3 linked regions of the Hymenobacter swuensis DY53 genome follow. The protein of the gene in region 2 interacts with the protein of the main gene of each other region in a pairwise test. Links are inferred from orthologs where the notes say so. Each region holds a gene or a part of one and is shown on either strand. Other genes may lie near its edges.

Evidence for each region.
Region 1: the proteins of HSW_RS03855 (region 2) and ftsZ interact in binary tests that used the Escherichia coli proteins (3 or more experiments, as listed by UniProt). The link is inferred for Hymenobacter swuensis DY53 from one-to-one orthologs.
Region 3: the proteins of HSW_RS03855 (region 2) and ftsA interact in binary tests that used the Escherichia coli proteins (3 or more experiments, as listed by UniProt). The link is inferred for Hymenobacter swuensis DY53 from one-to-one orthologs.

What each region holds. Positions count from the first base shown.
Region 1 is NZ_CP007145.1:1,341,719-1,346,082, reverse strand. The notes cover bases 1,545-4,364. They hold ftsZ (cell division protein FtsZ), read right to left. Parts: upstream 3,793-4,364; coding sequence 2,296-3,792; downstream 1,545-2,295. Other genes in these bases: ftsA (cell division protein FtsA), read right to left, coding at 3,902-4,364; HSW_RS24145 (hypothetical protein), read left to right, coding at 2,070-2,225; HSW_RS07240 (acyltransferase family protein), read left to right, coding at 1,545-2,073. Also shown: HSW_RS07245 (cytochrome-c peroxidase), read left to right, coding at 1-871; more of HSW_RS07240, read left to right, coding at 922-1,544. UniProt on the Escherichia coli protein: Essential cell division protein that forms a contractile ring structure (Z ring) at the future cell division site. The regulation of the ring assembly controls the timing and the location of cell division.
Region 2 is NZ_CP007145.1:553,321-557,707, reverse strand. What follows is about bases 828-3,670. They hold HSW_RS03855 (rod shape-determining protein), read right to left. Parts: upstream 2,841-3,670; coding sequence 1,815-2,840; downstream 828-1,814. Other genes in these bases: purH (bifunctional phosphoribosylaminoimidazolecarboxamide formyltransferase/IMP cyclohydrolase), read right to left, coding at 3,206-3,670; mreC (rod shape-determining protein MreC), read right to left, coding at 828-1,706. Outside these bases: mrdA (penicillin-binding protein 2), read right to left, coding at 1-18; HSW_RS03865 (hypothetical protein), read right to left, coding at 247-783; more of mreC, read right to left, coding at 780-827; more of purH, read right to left, coding at 3,671-4,387. UniProt on the Escherichia coli protein: Forms membrane-associated dynamic filaments that are essential for cell shape determination. Acts by regulating cell wall synthesis and cell elongation, and thus cell shape.
Region 3 is NZ_CP007145.1:1,340,033-1,342,980, reverse strand. What follows is about bases 1-2,812. They hold ftsA (cell division protein FtsA), read right to left. Parts: upstream 2,201-2,812; coding sequence 800-2,200; downstream 1-799. Other genes in these bases: HSW_RS07225 (cell division protein FtsQ/DivIB), read right to left, coding at 2,285-2,812; ftsZ (cell division protein FtsZ), read right to left, coding at 1-690. Outside these bases: more of HSW_RS07225, read right to left, coding at 2,813-2,948. UniProt on the Escherichia coli protein: Essential cell division protein that assists in the assembly of the Z ring. May serve as the principal membrane anchor for the Z ring.

The sequences.
Region 1 (4,364 bases), 790 kb from region 2 along the record:
GTGCGGCAGCTGCCACCAGCAGAGCCGCGCCTTCACCGATGGTCAGGTACGCGCTCTGGGCGCCGAAGGCCAACGCCACGGCCGCAACACGATGTCTTTGGTCAACCTACTCTGGGAGAAGACGCTTACCTGGGACGGGGCCGCCACCAGCCTGGAGCAGCAAGCCCGCACTCCCATTGAAAACCCGGTAGAAATGCATCAACTACTGGCCGATGGCGTGCGCAAGCTCCAGCAGACCGACCTGTATCCGCCGCTGTTTCAGCAGGCTTTCGGCAGCAGTACCATCACGGAAACCAACGTACTAAAAGCCTTATCCCAGTTCGAGCGGACGCTCATCTCAGCCAATTCGCGCTACGATAAATATCTGCGGCGGGAAGGCACCCTGACGCCCACTGAGCGGGCCGGCGCGGCCTTGTTCAATAATCATCCGGGCGAAGTGAGCGGGTTGTTCATTCGGGGCGGCACCTGCCACCACTGCCACATCAGTGAAAACGGCCTGTTCAGCTCGCCCGAATTCTTTAATAACGGCCTTGACTTGACCTTCTCCGACCCTGGTCGGGGTGGCATAACCCGTTTGCCTGCAGACCGAGGCAAGTTCAAAGCGCCCAGCTTGCGGAATATTGCTCAAACTGCTCCGTACATGCACGACGGCCGGTTCCAGACCCTGGAGTCCGTACTCGACCACTACAATGAGCATGTGCAAGTGGCCAGCTCCGGCATCGACCCTAACGTACTGCTTTCCAACACGCCAAACGGCACCAAGCTCGACCTCACCGTTCAGGAAAAGGCCCAACTCCTGGCCTTTCTAAAAACCCTCACCGATTCTACCTTCCTGACCGATAAGCGGTTTTCAGATCCGTTCAGGCAGTAGTTCAATTCTCTTTTGGAAATCGGTAGGTTTAGGGCCTTATCTGCGTGTTTGTGTCTGCCTCCCTCCTGCTTACTCAGTCTGGTGCGTTTTCTGCGCCGATCCGGCAACGTTATCTGCCTGCCTTCACCGGAGTTCGGGCAATGGCGGCGTACCTGGTGTTTCTGCACCACTTCAATCCGTTTCTGGGTAATGCCGCGCTGGTGCCATTCAGCGCGCTGGTAAGCGAGTTTCACATTGGCGTACCCGTTTTTTTCGTGCTCAGCGGGTTTCTGATTACCCTCCGCTATTCCACCCACGACCTGACCCAGCCCAGCCAATGGCTACGATACATGCGCAACCGTTTTGCGCGCATTTACCCCATCTACTTTCTGCTCACTCTGCTTACGTACCTGGCTTTCTGGAAGCAGGGCACATTTTTTCTGCGTGACATTGTGTTGAGCCTTAGCCTCACACACTCCTTTTTTGACGGCTCCAAGTACGCCGGTATTGCCCAGGCCTGGTCGCTCACCGTGGAGGAATGCTTTTACCTGACGGCCCCGCTGGCCTTCTGGCTACTGCGCAGACGGGTAGTACTCCTGTGGTGGCAACCGTTTGTACTGCTGGCAGTAGGCATTTGCCTGGTACTTGCATGTGCGCCCCATTACAGCCGTTTTACGGGCTTTTTCGGTTCGTTCGGGTTTATGCTGCTGTTCACTTTTCCGGGCCGGTGTTTCGAGTTTTACGCGGGTATGCAGCTGGCTTTCTGGTACCAGCAGGGCCGGTTGCGGCGGTATCGTATCCGAGGGCTGCTTACCGCCACGGGCCTTGCGGTAATAGTAGCGGTAGTATGCGCTATGGTAGTCATTAAGGGCGGCTACACGTATGGCCAGGAACATCCCCTGGGGGTTGCGCTCAATAATGTAGTTCTGCCCGGCGGCATCCTGTTGCTCTTCGCGGGCTTACTGACGGAAGACACCTGGGTAAAGCGCTTGTTGTCAACGCCTTTATTGCAGGTACTTGGCAAAAGCTCCTATGTGTTTTACCTGATCCATATGGGCGTTATGCACGATTGGCTGGCCAATAACTTCACTGCCAACAACTTAGTATTGTTCATACTGCTCAACGCCGTAGCAGTGGCCCTCCATTACGGCCTGGAAGAGCCCCTGAACCGCTGGTTACGCCCCCGACCAGTACTACCTCTACCTAAATTCTCTGCCTCATGAAACCTTTCGTTTTAGTACTGCTGACTCTCCTGCTGGCTTCCTGCACGCTTACTCCCCGTACTTCCAAAGGCCGCTCATTAAACCCCGACCATGAGCCAATGGCCCCTGACCGTATCCCTCCCGATTCGGCCGCTACCGACTCCCTTCGCTAACTCGCTTACACACCAAGGGCCGCTCCTGTTCTGGAAGCGGCCCTTGATAGTATGATCGGTTAGCAACTGGCTAGTCCACGTTATCGTGCAGGAAACGGTTGTCGCCCAACAGTTCGTTATCATCCGATAGGTTGAAGCGGCTGATGTTCTGCTCGGAGGAAGGCACCACATTCTCCAGTTTTACCTGCCGCCGCAGATACGCCGGAGTCTCCAGCTGATCCTTGATGGCATCCGTGCTCAGCCCATTGCTGAGAGCCTGCAAACGCTGCCGCCGCTCTTCGGCGCGGGCATCCAGCGACGGCCGGGGCAAGGAGTGGTGCGTGGTAACCGGTTGGGCTGGCTGCTGTGAAAGCACCGGCTCCGAGGCTGGCATAGACGGAGCCGATACCACGGAAGCATCGTACCCGACAGGTACCGGCGCGGAGGTTTCCAGGTCGTAGCGGGTAACGGGCTGCGGCTCGGCTGCTACCGGTACGGGCGTCCCGAACGTGGGTACGGTCGGCGCATCCTGCCGGTCCTTGTCAAAGATGTTGATTTGCGGATCAGGCTGCGGCAACGCATTTTCCGAGTCTCGAGCTACCACATTGGTGATGTTGTGCGCATCGCGGGCGAAGCCGGTAGCAATAACCGTCACCCGGATGCTCTGGCCCAGCGTGGGGTCAATACCGTGGCCAAAAATAACTTCGGCGTTCTGACCGGCCTTGTCCTGGATGTACTCCGTAATTTCCGTGAGTTCGTCCATTTCCAACTCGGCCTGGTCACCCGACATAATGCTAAGCAGAATTTTCTGCGCGCCGTGAATGTCGGTGTTGTTGAGCAGCGGCGAAGCTAAGGCCTCTTCCGCTGAGCGTTTCGCCCGGTTTTCGCCCTCCGTGATGCTGCTACCCATTACGGCTGCCCCCGAGTCCTTCATGACGGTTTTCACGTCTTCAAAGTCCACGTTCACATCAGCCGTCACCGTAATAATCTCGGCAATGGATTTAGCAGCGGTGCTCAACACATTATCGGCCTTGGCAAAAGCCGAGCGAATGGGTAGGTTGCCGTAAATCTCGCGCAGCTTATCGTTGAGAATTACCAGCACTGTGTCGCAGTTATCGCTCAATTCCTTGATGCCCTGCTCCGCCTGCTGACGCTTCTTCTTACCCTCAAACATGAAAGGCGCTGTCACGATACCCACTGTGAGGATGCCCAGCTCTTTGGCTACTTTGGCAATGACGGGGGCGGCTCCGGTGCCAGTACCACCGCCCATTCCGGCCGTGATAAACACCATTTTGGTGCCGTTGCTCAGCAGTTCCCGGATTTGCTCCCGGCTTTCAATGGCGGCCTGTTTGCCGCGCTCAGGGTTAGCACCGGCTCCCAGACCTTCCGTCAGGTCAGCACCTATCTGCAAGCGGTTAGGCACCGTAGAAGAAGCCAGAGCCTGCTTATCAGTGTTGCAGATAACGAACTCCACGTCCTTGATGCCTTGGCTGAACATGTGGTTCACGGCATTGGAGCCGCCGCCGCCCACACCAATCACCTTGATGATGGACTTAGACTGCGCTGGAATATCGAAGGTAAAATTCATGAGTTGGGGTCAGTTATGAATTATGAGTGATGAATGATGAATGATGAATTATCAGATGGCTCTCGCCGTCATGTAATTCATCATTCATCATTCATCACTCATAACTAACTTAGTATTGCTTGTCGTCGAAGTCATCAATGAGCAGTCCTTTCGTACGGCTGATGATCTTCTGGAAGAAGTCGCCGGCACCCGACGACTTCTTGGCTTGCTCCGACGCAGGCTGAGCAGCCGGTTGGGTTTGCGGCTGCGGCTGCGCGGCTGGTTGTGGTGCAGCAACCGAAGCAGTCCGGGTTTCCGGAGCAGCCCGGTAGTAATTCTGCTCGGGCTCGTCGTAGGGTCGCTGGGCCAGTCGGTCGTCAATGGAGCGGTAACCAGCCAGCACCAGACCAACGGTTGTGGCGTACATGGGCGACTTCACGGCCTCGATCTTGCTTTTACCCAAGTGCTCGTTGGGGTACCCAATGCGGGTGTCCATACCAGTCACGTATTCGGCCAGCTGCACCAGATTCTGTAGCTGCGAACCACCACCCGTCAGCACGATGCCGGCGGCCAGCTTGTCTTGGAAGCCCAAC
Region 2 (4,387 bases):
GCCTTCGAGGTATTGCAAAGCAGAAAAGTCTGAAAGGTAACGGGTTCCGAAGCAGTTTTCGGGACGACAAAGATACTCCAGCAGGCGGGGAAACGGTGAAAAAGAACGTCATTCCGAGCTTGCGAGGAATCTCGCAGGCTAACGTTGCAATGGCAACTGTTATTCCGACGAGAGGAGAAATTCACCACTGCAACGTCAGCACGCGAGATTCCTCGCAAGCTCGGAATGACCGTTCTTTTTCACCGCTTACCGGCTGCGGCGGCGTGTGGGGAAGAACACTAGCTGAATGATAAGTAGTGTGAGCCCCGTGTAGAGGGTGCTGATGAGGATTTTGGCCAGCGTCACCCCCGGCACCTGGAAAGAACCCAGTTCGAGCAGAAAAAATGCCGTGTGGTGAATAGCCGTCAGCATCGCCAGGTACACCACCATCCACTGCCAGCCCATCTGATGGATATTTACCGCATCCTGCGCGTCGTACCCGTCGCGGGGCGTGAGCAGGCGCAACACCCAGGGCCGCAGGTACATGAGCAGCACGGCGGCTCCGGCATGCACCCCGCCGGTATCAAAGAACAGGTCCATGGTAATGCCCGTCAGAAAGCCGATGAGCAACTGGACTACGATGGGCGTGGCAATGGGCAGAAACAGCAGAAACCCGAGGTAAATAAAGCACCAGCCCAGGTTAAACAACACGAAATCGGTGCCGCTGATGAGCAGTATGTAGAGGGCTATGTATACAACGCCCCGAATAGCCTGCCACAGAATTTCGAATATTCCGCCCCTCATGGTCGTTCGTCAGCTTCGGGTTTGATGCCGGCCCGGGCCTCCACCGTATCACGCTCCAGTTTGGGCCGGCTGGTTACTACGTACACATAGGTCAGGCGCGAAAAGTCCACCGCTACCCGCACCCGCACCGTCCAGAAGTTCTTATCCGGCTCCTTCACAAACGACTCAATGGTCCCAATGAGGACGCCCTCCGGGAATACAGCGTTGTAGCCGGAAGTCACCACCGTGTCGCCGCGCACCAGCTTATTCTGGCGGGGCACGTTGTCGAGCAGCACATGCGCCGGGTCATCACCCAGCCAGCGGACAGTGCCAATGGTGCCGTCGCGCTGAATTCGGGCCGAAATGGTGGACTTGGAGTGCAGCACCGAGGTAATGGTAGTGTAGTGCTCCGAGGTCACCTTCACCCGGCCCACTACTCCATCGGCCGACACCACGCCCATGCCCTGCTTCACGCCATCCACGGAACCCACGTTCAGGGTCAGGTAATTGTCCACGCGGCGCTGGGTGCTGCTCACCACGCGGGCCGGAATGAGCGGGTAGTCGGGGTCGTGGGCGGCCAGCTGGCGTAGGCCCAGCAGCAGCGAATCGGGCCGGCCCAGGAGGGCCAGGCGGGCCTGGGTGGTGCTGTCCTGGCTTACCGGCAACGAGTCGGCCACGCGGCCGCTCAGGTCAGGGCGGTAGAGTTGCTGGCGCAGCCGGGCGTTTTCCTGCATTAGGCTCTGGTTCACGTCCACCAACCGGAAATAGCCCTGAATCTGGGCCCGCCAGTCGAGTACCTGCCCCACGTAGGCGTTAGAGGAGTTAAAGAACGCCGCCCGCTGATACGTGCTGTTGCGCACCAACAGGTACAAGCTCAGCACCTCCAGCAACGCAAATACCAGGATTCCCCGGTAGCGAAACAGAAAGTTGAGCAGGTTATTCATCGAGGGGAGATGTGAGAACGTGAGAAGTGAGAAGTGAGACTTCGTTCAAACCACCAAAATTGGGGGCCAGAACAAACGTCTCACTTCTCACTTCTGCTTATCTCAATTCTAGGTCAGCAGCACGCTACGGAAGGCCTGGATATTTTTGATGGCGGCACCAGTACCGCGCACCACGGCGCGGAGCGGGTCCTCGGCAATGTGAATGGGCAGCTTGGTTTTGGCGGCCAGGCGTTTGTCAAGGCCACGCAGCAAAGCACCGCCGCCGGTTAGGTGAATACCGTTTTCGTAAATATCGGCTGACAGCTCGGGCGGCGAAATCTCCAGGGCCTTCAGTACGGCTTCCTCAATTTTGGCCACCGATTTATCGAGGGCAATGGCAATTTCAGAGGACGTTACCTTAATCACCTTCGGAATACCGGTCATCAGGTCGCGGCCGCGCACCTCAAAGTCGGGCGGGGTTACTTCCAGCTCGGTGAGGGCCGCGCCAACCTCAATCTTGATACGCTCAGCGCTCCGCTCGCCAATCAGCAGGTTGTGCTGGCGGCGCATGTAGTCGAGAATGTCCTGGTTGAACACGTCGCCGGCCGTCTTGATGCTCTGGTCGCAGACGATACCGGAAAGGGCAATTACCGCAATTTCGGTGGTGCCACCCCCGATGTCGATAATCATGGAGCCCACAGGCTGCTCCACGTCGATGCCGATGCCAATGGCAGCGGCCATCGGTTCCTGAATCATCCAGACTTCCTTGGCCCCAGCGTGCTCGGCGGAGTCCCGTACGGCGCGCTTTTCTACTTCGGTAATGCCCGAAGGAATGCAGATAACCATGCGGTGGGAGGGCTGAAACAGCCGATTTCGGGTGTCAATCATCTTGATCAACCCCTTAATCATCTCCTCCGCCGCGTGGAAGTCGGCAATAACGCCGTCTTTGAGGGGCCGGATGGTTTTGATGTTGTCGTGGGTCTTCTCGTGCATTTGCTGCGCCTGCCGACCCACGGCAATTACTTTATTAGTAGTGCGGTCTTTCGCAATGATACTCGGCTCATCCACCACGATTTTATCGTTGTGAATGATGAGTGTGTTGGCCGTGCCCAGGTCAATGGCAATGTCGCTGGTCAGAAAATTGAAGAAACCCATCGAGTAACGGCAAGTGAATGAGAACGGGCGGTTTGCGCCCGTCAAAAGTGGGGGCAAAAGTAAGCAAGTTTCAGCGAAGCCCGTTACCCTTGCTACTCAATATGAAGCAGCCGCGCGCCCGTTCTTTCCCGTTCCGGGAATCCCGGGGCGCGCCGGTGGCGTCCCCAACGCCCAAACCCCGAATTCATTGCCTTACCGATGGCCGCATCCGGTTGGCGGGCCTGAAAATTCTCCGGCTCCGACCCGCAAGCTCCGGCCGTTCCGCAAGGACGGCCGGAGCTTGCGGGTCGTTGTTTCGTCTGGTTCGCGGCAGGCGTAGGGCCCGCCCTAATGGCTGCCAGCCGCTGGACCAGACGGCTTTCCGCTTAGTGCTTGAAGTGCCGCACGCCGGTGAGCACCATAGCCATGCCCAGCTGGTTAGCGGCGGCAATGCTGTCCTGGTCCTTGATGGAGCCGCCGGGCTGCACCACGGCCCGAATGCCGGCCTGGCCCGCAATTTCCACGCAGTCGGGGAAGGGGAAGAAAGCATCGGAAGCCATAACGGCCCCGTTGAGGTCGAACCCGAAAGCATGGGCCTTCTCAATGGCCTGGCGCAGAGCGTCCACGCGGGAGGTCTGGCCCACGCCGGAAGCCAGCAGCTGCCCGGCCCGGGCCAGCACGATGGTGTTGCTCTTGGTGTGCTTGCAGATTTTGAGGGCGAATTCCAGGGCCGCCACTTCCTCGGCCGTCGGAGCCGACTCCGTTACGGTGCGGAACTCCTGAGCACCTTCCACCACCCGATCGAAATCCTGCTCAATTACGCCGTTGAGTAGGGTTTTGACCTGCTTGATAGGGAATTGCACAGGCTTCTGGCGCAGCAGAATGCGGTTTTTCTTGCCCTGCAGAATCGTCAGGGCTTCCTCATCAAAGGCAGGGGCAATCAGCACCTCGAAGAAGAGCTTGCTCAGTTCTTCGGCCGTGGCCATATCCACCGGCTTGTTCACGATTAGTACGCCGCCGAAGGCCGAAACTGGGTCGCAGCTGAGGGCGTTGAGGTAGGCCTGGCACAGCGAATCGGCCTGGGCTACGCCGCAGGCGTTAGTGTGCTTGAGGATGGCGCAAGCGGCGGGGCCGTCGGCGGCAAACTCCTGCATCAGCAGCACGGCGGCGTCCACATCTACCAGGTTGTTGTAGCTGAGCTGCTTACCGTGGAGCTGGTCGAACAGCGCGTTCAGGTCGCCGTAGAAGGTGCCGGCCTGGTGGGGGTTTTCGCCGTAGCGCAGGGCTGTAGCAGGCTTTTCGGAAAGCTTCAGGGTGGCGCTACTCAGGTCAGTGCCCTGCGCCATGTAGCGGAAGATCTGGGTGTCGTAGTGCGAGGTGGCCTCGAAGGCGGCGGCCGCGTAGTGGCGACGGTCCTCCAGGTCGGTGGCGCAGCCTTTGGTTTGCAGCAACTCGGTTACGGCCGCGTATTGGTCGCGGGAGCTGACCACCAGCACGTCGCGGAAGTTTTTGGCGGCGGCGCGTAGCAGGGAAATCCCGCCGATGTCAATCTTCTCGATGACGTCCGC
Region 3 (2,948 bases), 790 kb from region 2 along the record:
GCTGCTACCCATTACGGCTGCCCCCGAGTCCTTCATGACGGTTTTCACGTCTTCAAAGTCCACGTTCACATCAGCCGTCACCGTAATAATCTCGGCAATGGATTTAGCAGCGGTGCTCAACACATTATCGGCCTTGGCAAAAGCCGAGCGAATGGGTAGGTTGCCGTAAATCTCGCGCAGCTTATCGTTGAGAATTACCAGCACTGTGTCGCAGTTATCGCTCAATTCCTTGATGCCCTGCTCCGCCTGCTGACGCTTCTTCTTACCCTCAAACATGAAAGGCGCTGTCACGATACCCACTGTGAGGATGCCCAGCTCTTTGGCTACTTTGGCAATGACGGGGGCGGCTCCGGTGCCAGTACCACCGCCCATTCCGGCCGTGATAAACACCATTTTGGTGCCGTTGCTCAGCAGTTCCCGGATTTGCTCCCGGCTTTCAATGGCGGCCTGTTTGCCGCGCTCAGGGTTAGCACCGGCTCCCAGACCTTCCGTCAGGTCAGCACCTATCTGCAAGCGGTTAGGCACCGTAGAAGAAGCCAGAGCCTGCTTATCAGTGTTGCAGATAACGAACTCCACGTCCTTGATGCCTTGGCTGAACATGTGGTTCACGGCATTGGAGCCGCCGCCGCCCACACCAATCACCTTGATGATGGACTTAGACTGCGCTGGAATATCGAAGGTAAAATTCATGAGTTGGGGTCAGTTATGAATTATGAGTGATGAATGATGAATGATGAATTATCAGATGGCTCTCGCCGTCATGTAATTCATCATTCATCATTCATCACTCATAACTAACTTAGTATTGCTTGTCGTCGAAGTCATCAATGAGCAGTCCTTTCGTACGGCTGATGATCTTCTGGAAGAAGTCGCCGGCACCCGACGACTTCTTGGCTTGCTCCGACGCAGGCTGAGCAGCCGGTTGGGTTTGCGGCTGCGGCTGCGCGGCTGGTTGTGGTGCAGCAACCGAAGCAGTCCGGGTTTCCGGAGCAGCCCGGTAGTAATTCTGCTCGGGCTCGTCGTAGGGTCGCTGGGCCAGTCGGTCGTCAATGGAGCGGTAACCAGCCAGCACCAGACCAACGGTTGTGGCGTACATGGGCGACTTCACGGCCTCGATCTTGCTTTTACCCAAGTGCTCGTTGGGGTACCCAATGCGGGTGTCCATACCAGTCACGTATTCGGCCAGCTGCACCAGATTCTGTAGCTGCGAACCACCACCCGTCAGCACGATGCCGGCGGCCAGCTTGTCTTGGAAGCCCAACCGCTGGATTTCGGCGTACACCAGCTCCACAATTTCCTCCATCCGGGCCTCAATGATGTAGGCCAGATTTTTGAGGCTGATTTCCTTGGGAGCCCGGTCGCGCAGACCCGGAATGCTTACGATTTCGTAATCGGAAGCTTCCTCGGCAATGGCTTTTCCGAACTTCACTTTCAGTTGCTCGGCCTGGTTCTGCATCACCAAGCAACCCTGCTTGATATCGGACGTGATGATGTTACCGCCGAAAGGCAGCACCGCCGCGTGACGGATGATGCCATCCTTGAACACCGCTAGGTCAGTTGTGCCGCCCCCAATGTCGATCAAGGCCACGCCGGCTTCCTTTTCCTCGTCAGACAGCACCGACATGCTGGACGCCAGCGGCTCCAGAATCAGGTTGTCAATTTCAAGGCCAGCCTTGGTGACGCACTTGTAGATATTGTTGATGGCCGTGCTCTGCGCGGTAATGATGTGGAAATTACCCTCCAACCGCACACCTGACATGCCTACGGGGTCCAGAATACCTTCCTCATAATCCACCTTATAGTCCTGGGGCATTACGTGGATAATCTGGGAGCCGGGAGGCGTAACCAGCCGGTACATGTCGCTGGTGAGGCGCTCCACGTCGGCCTGGGTGATTTCGTTATCAGCCGAAGCACGGGTGATGCTGCCGTTGTGCTGCAGGCTTTTGATATGCTGGCCGGCAATACCCACGTTCACCACCCCGATGTTGATGCCCGACTGCTCTTCCGCCTGCCGGATTGCCTTTTTAATGGCATCCACCGTCTTATCGATATTCGACACAATGCCGCGCACGACGCCCTCCGACACGGCTTTCCCCATGCCCAGGATTTCGAGCTTCCCAAATTCATTTTTGCGCCCAACTAGGGCGCAGATTTTGGTGGTGCCGATATCGAGGCCGACTACAATCTTATCGTGTTGCATGGGGAAGAGGGGCGAGAGAGTTGCGGTTGGTTGCAGGAAAAGGTAGCCTAAGCCGCTATAAGGTAGCTTTTTAGACTGATAATTTTATTCGCAGATGATTTGGTCTTTGAACTCGACGTTGACACGATGGTACGTGTCCCAGCCAAGGACCGGGGGAATTTGACGGTAAAATACCATCAGTTTCGCAAATTTTTCTGAAATATTGTCAGGAAAGCCAAATTCTATCCGTTGGTCACCTACTTGCTGGGTAAACGAAATCTTACCGTTCGGGCCGACAAACACCTCGGCTACCTGAGCCCGCCAGAAGGGTTTCTCATCGATATAGCGCAGAAACTTCAGGTATTGCTCGCCGGTGCTGTCCTGAAAAAACCCGGCAGTTAGCGGCTGGCCGCCCGAGCGAGAAATGGGTACTACACGGGCAGTGAACAGGGGCGAGAGAGGCAACCGGTTGCCATCGGTATCCAAGTAGCTATCCTGCCGCGAATCGGCATGCACGAGGCGGGCAATGGGTCGGTTCTGCCGCACATCGGCGTGCAGGTTGCCGGCCAAGTCACGATACACCTGCGCTTCCTTTACGAAGCTGTGCGCTTTCAGCCGGGCTTCCAAGGCCTTCAGATCAACCTCGCTGGGGCGGGCTCCTTCCAAGCGTTCCTCGCCCTTACGGGTGAGCAGACTGGTTACTTCCCGCTCACTGATGAAGAAGTTGTTGAACTCATTGCTGATGGACACAATAACCCCGTTTACAGGC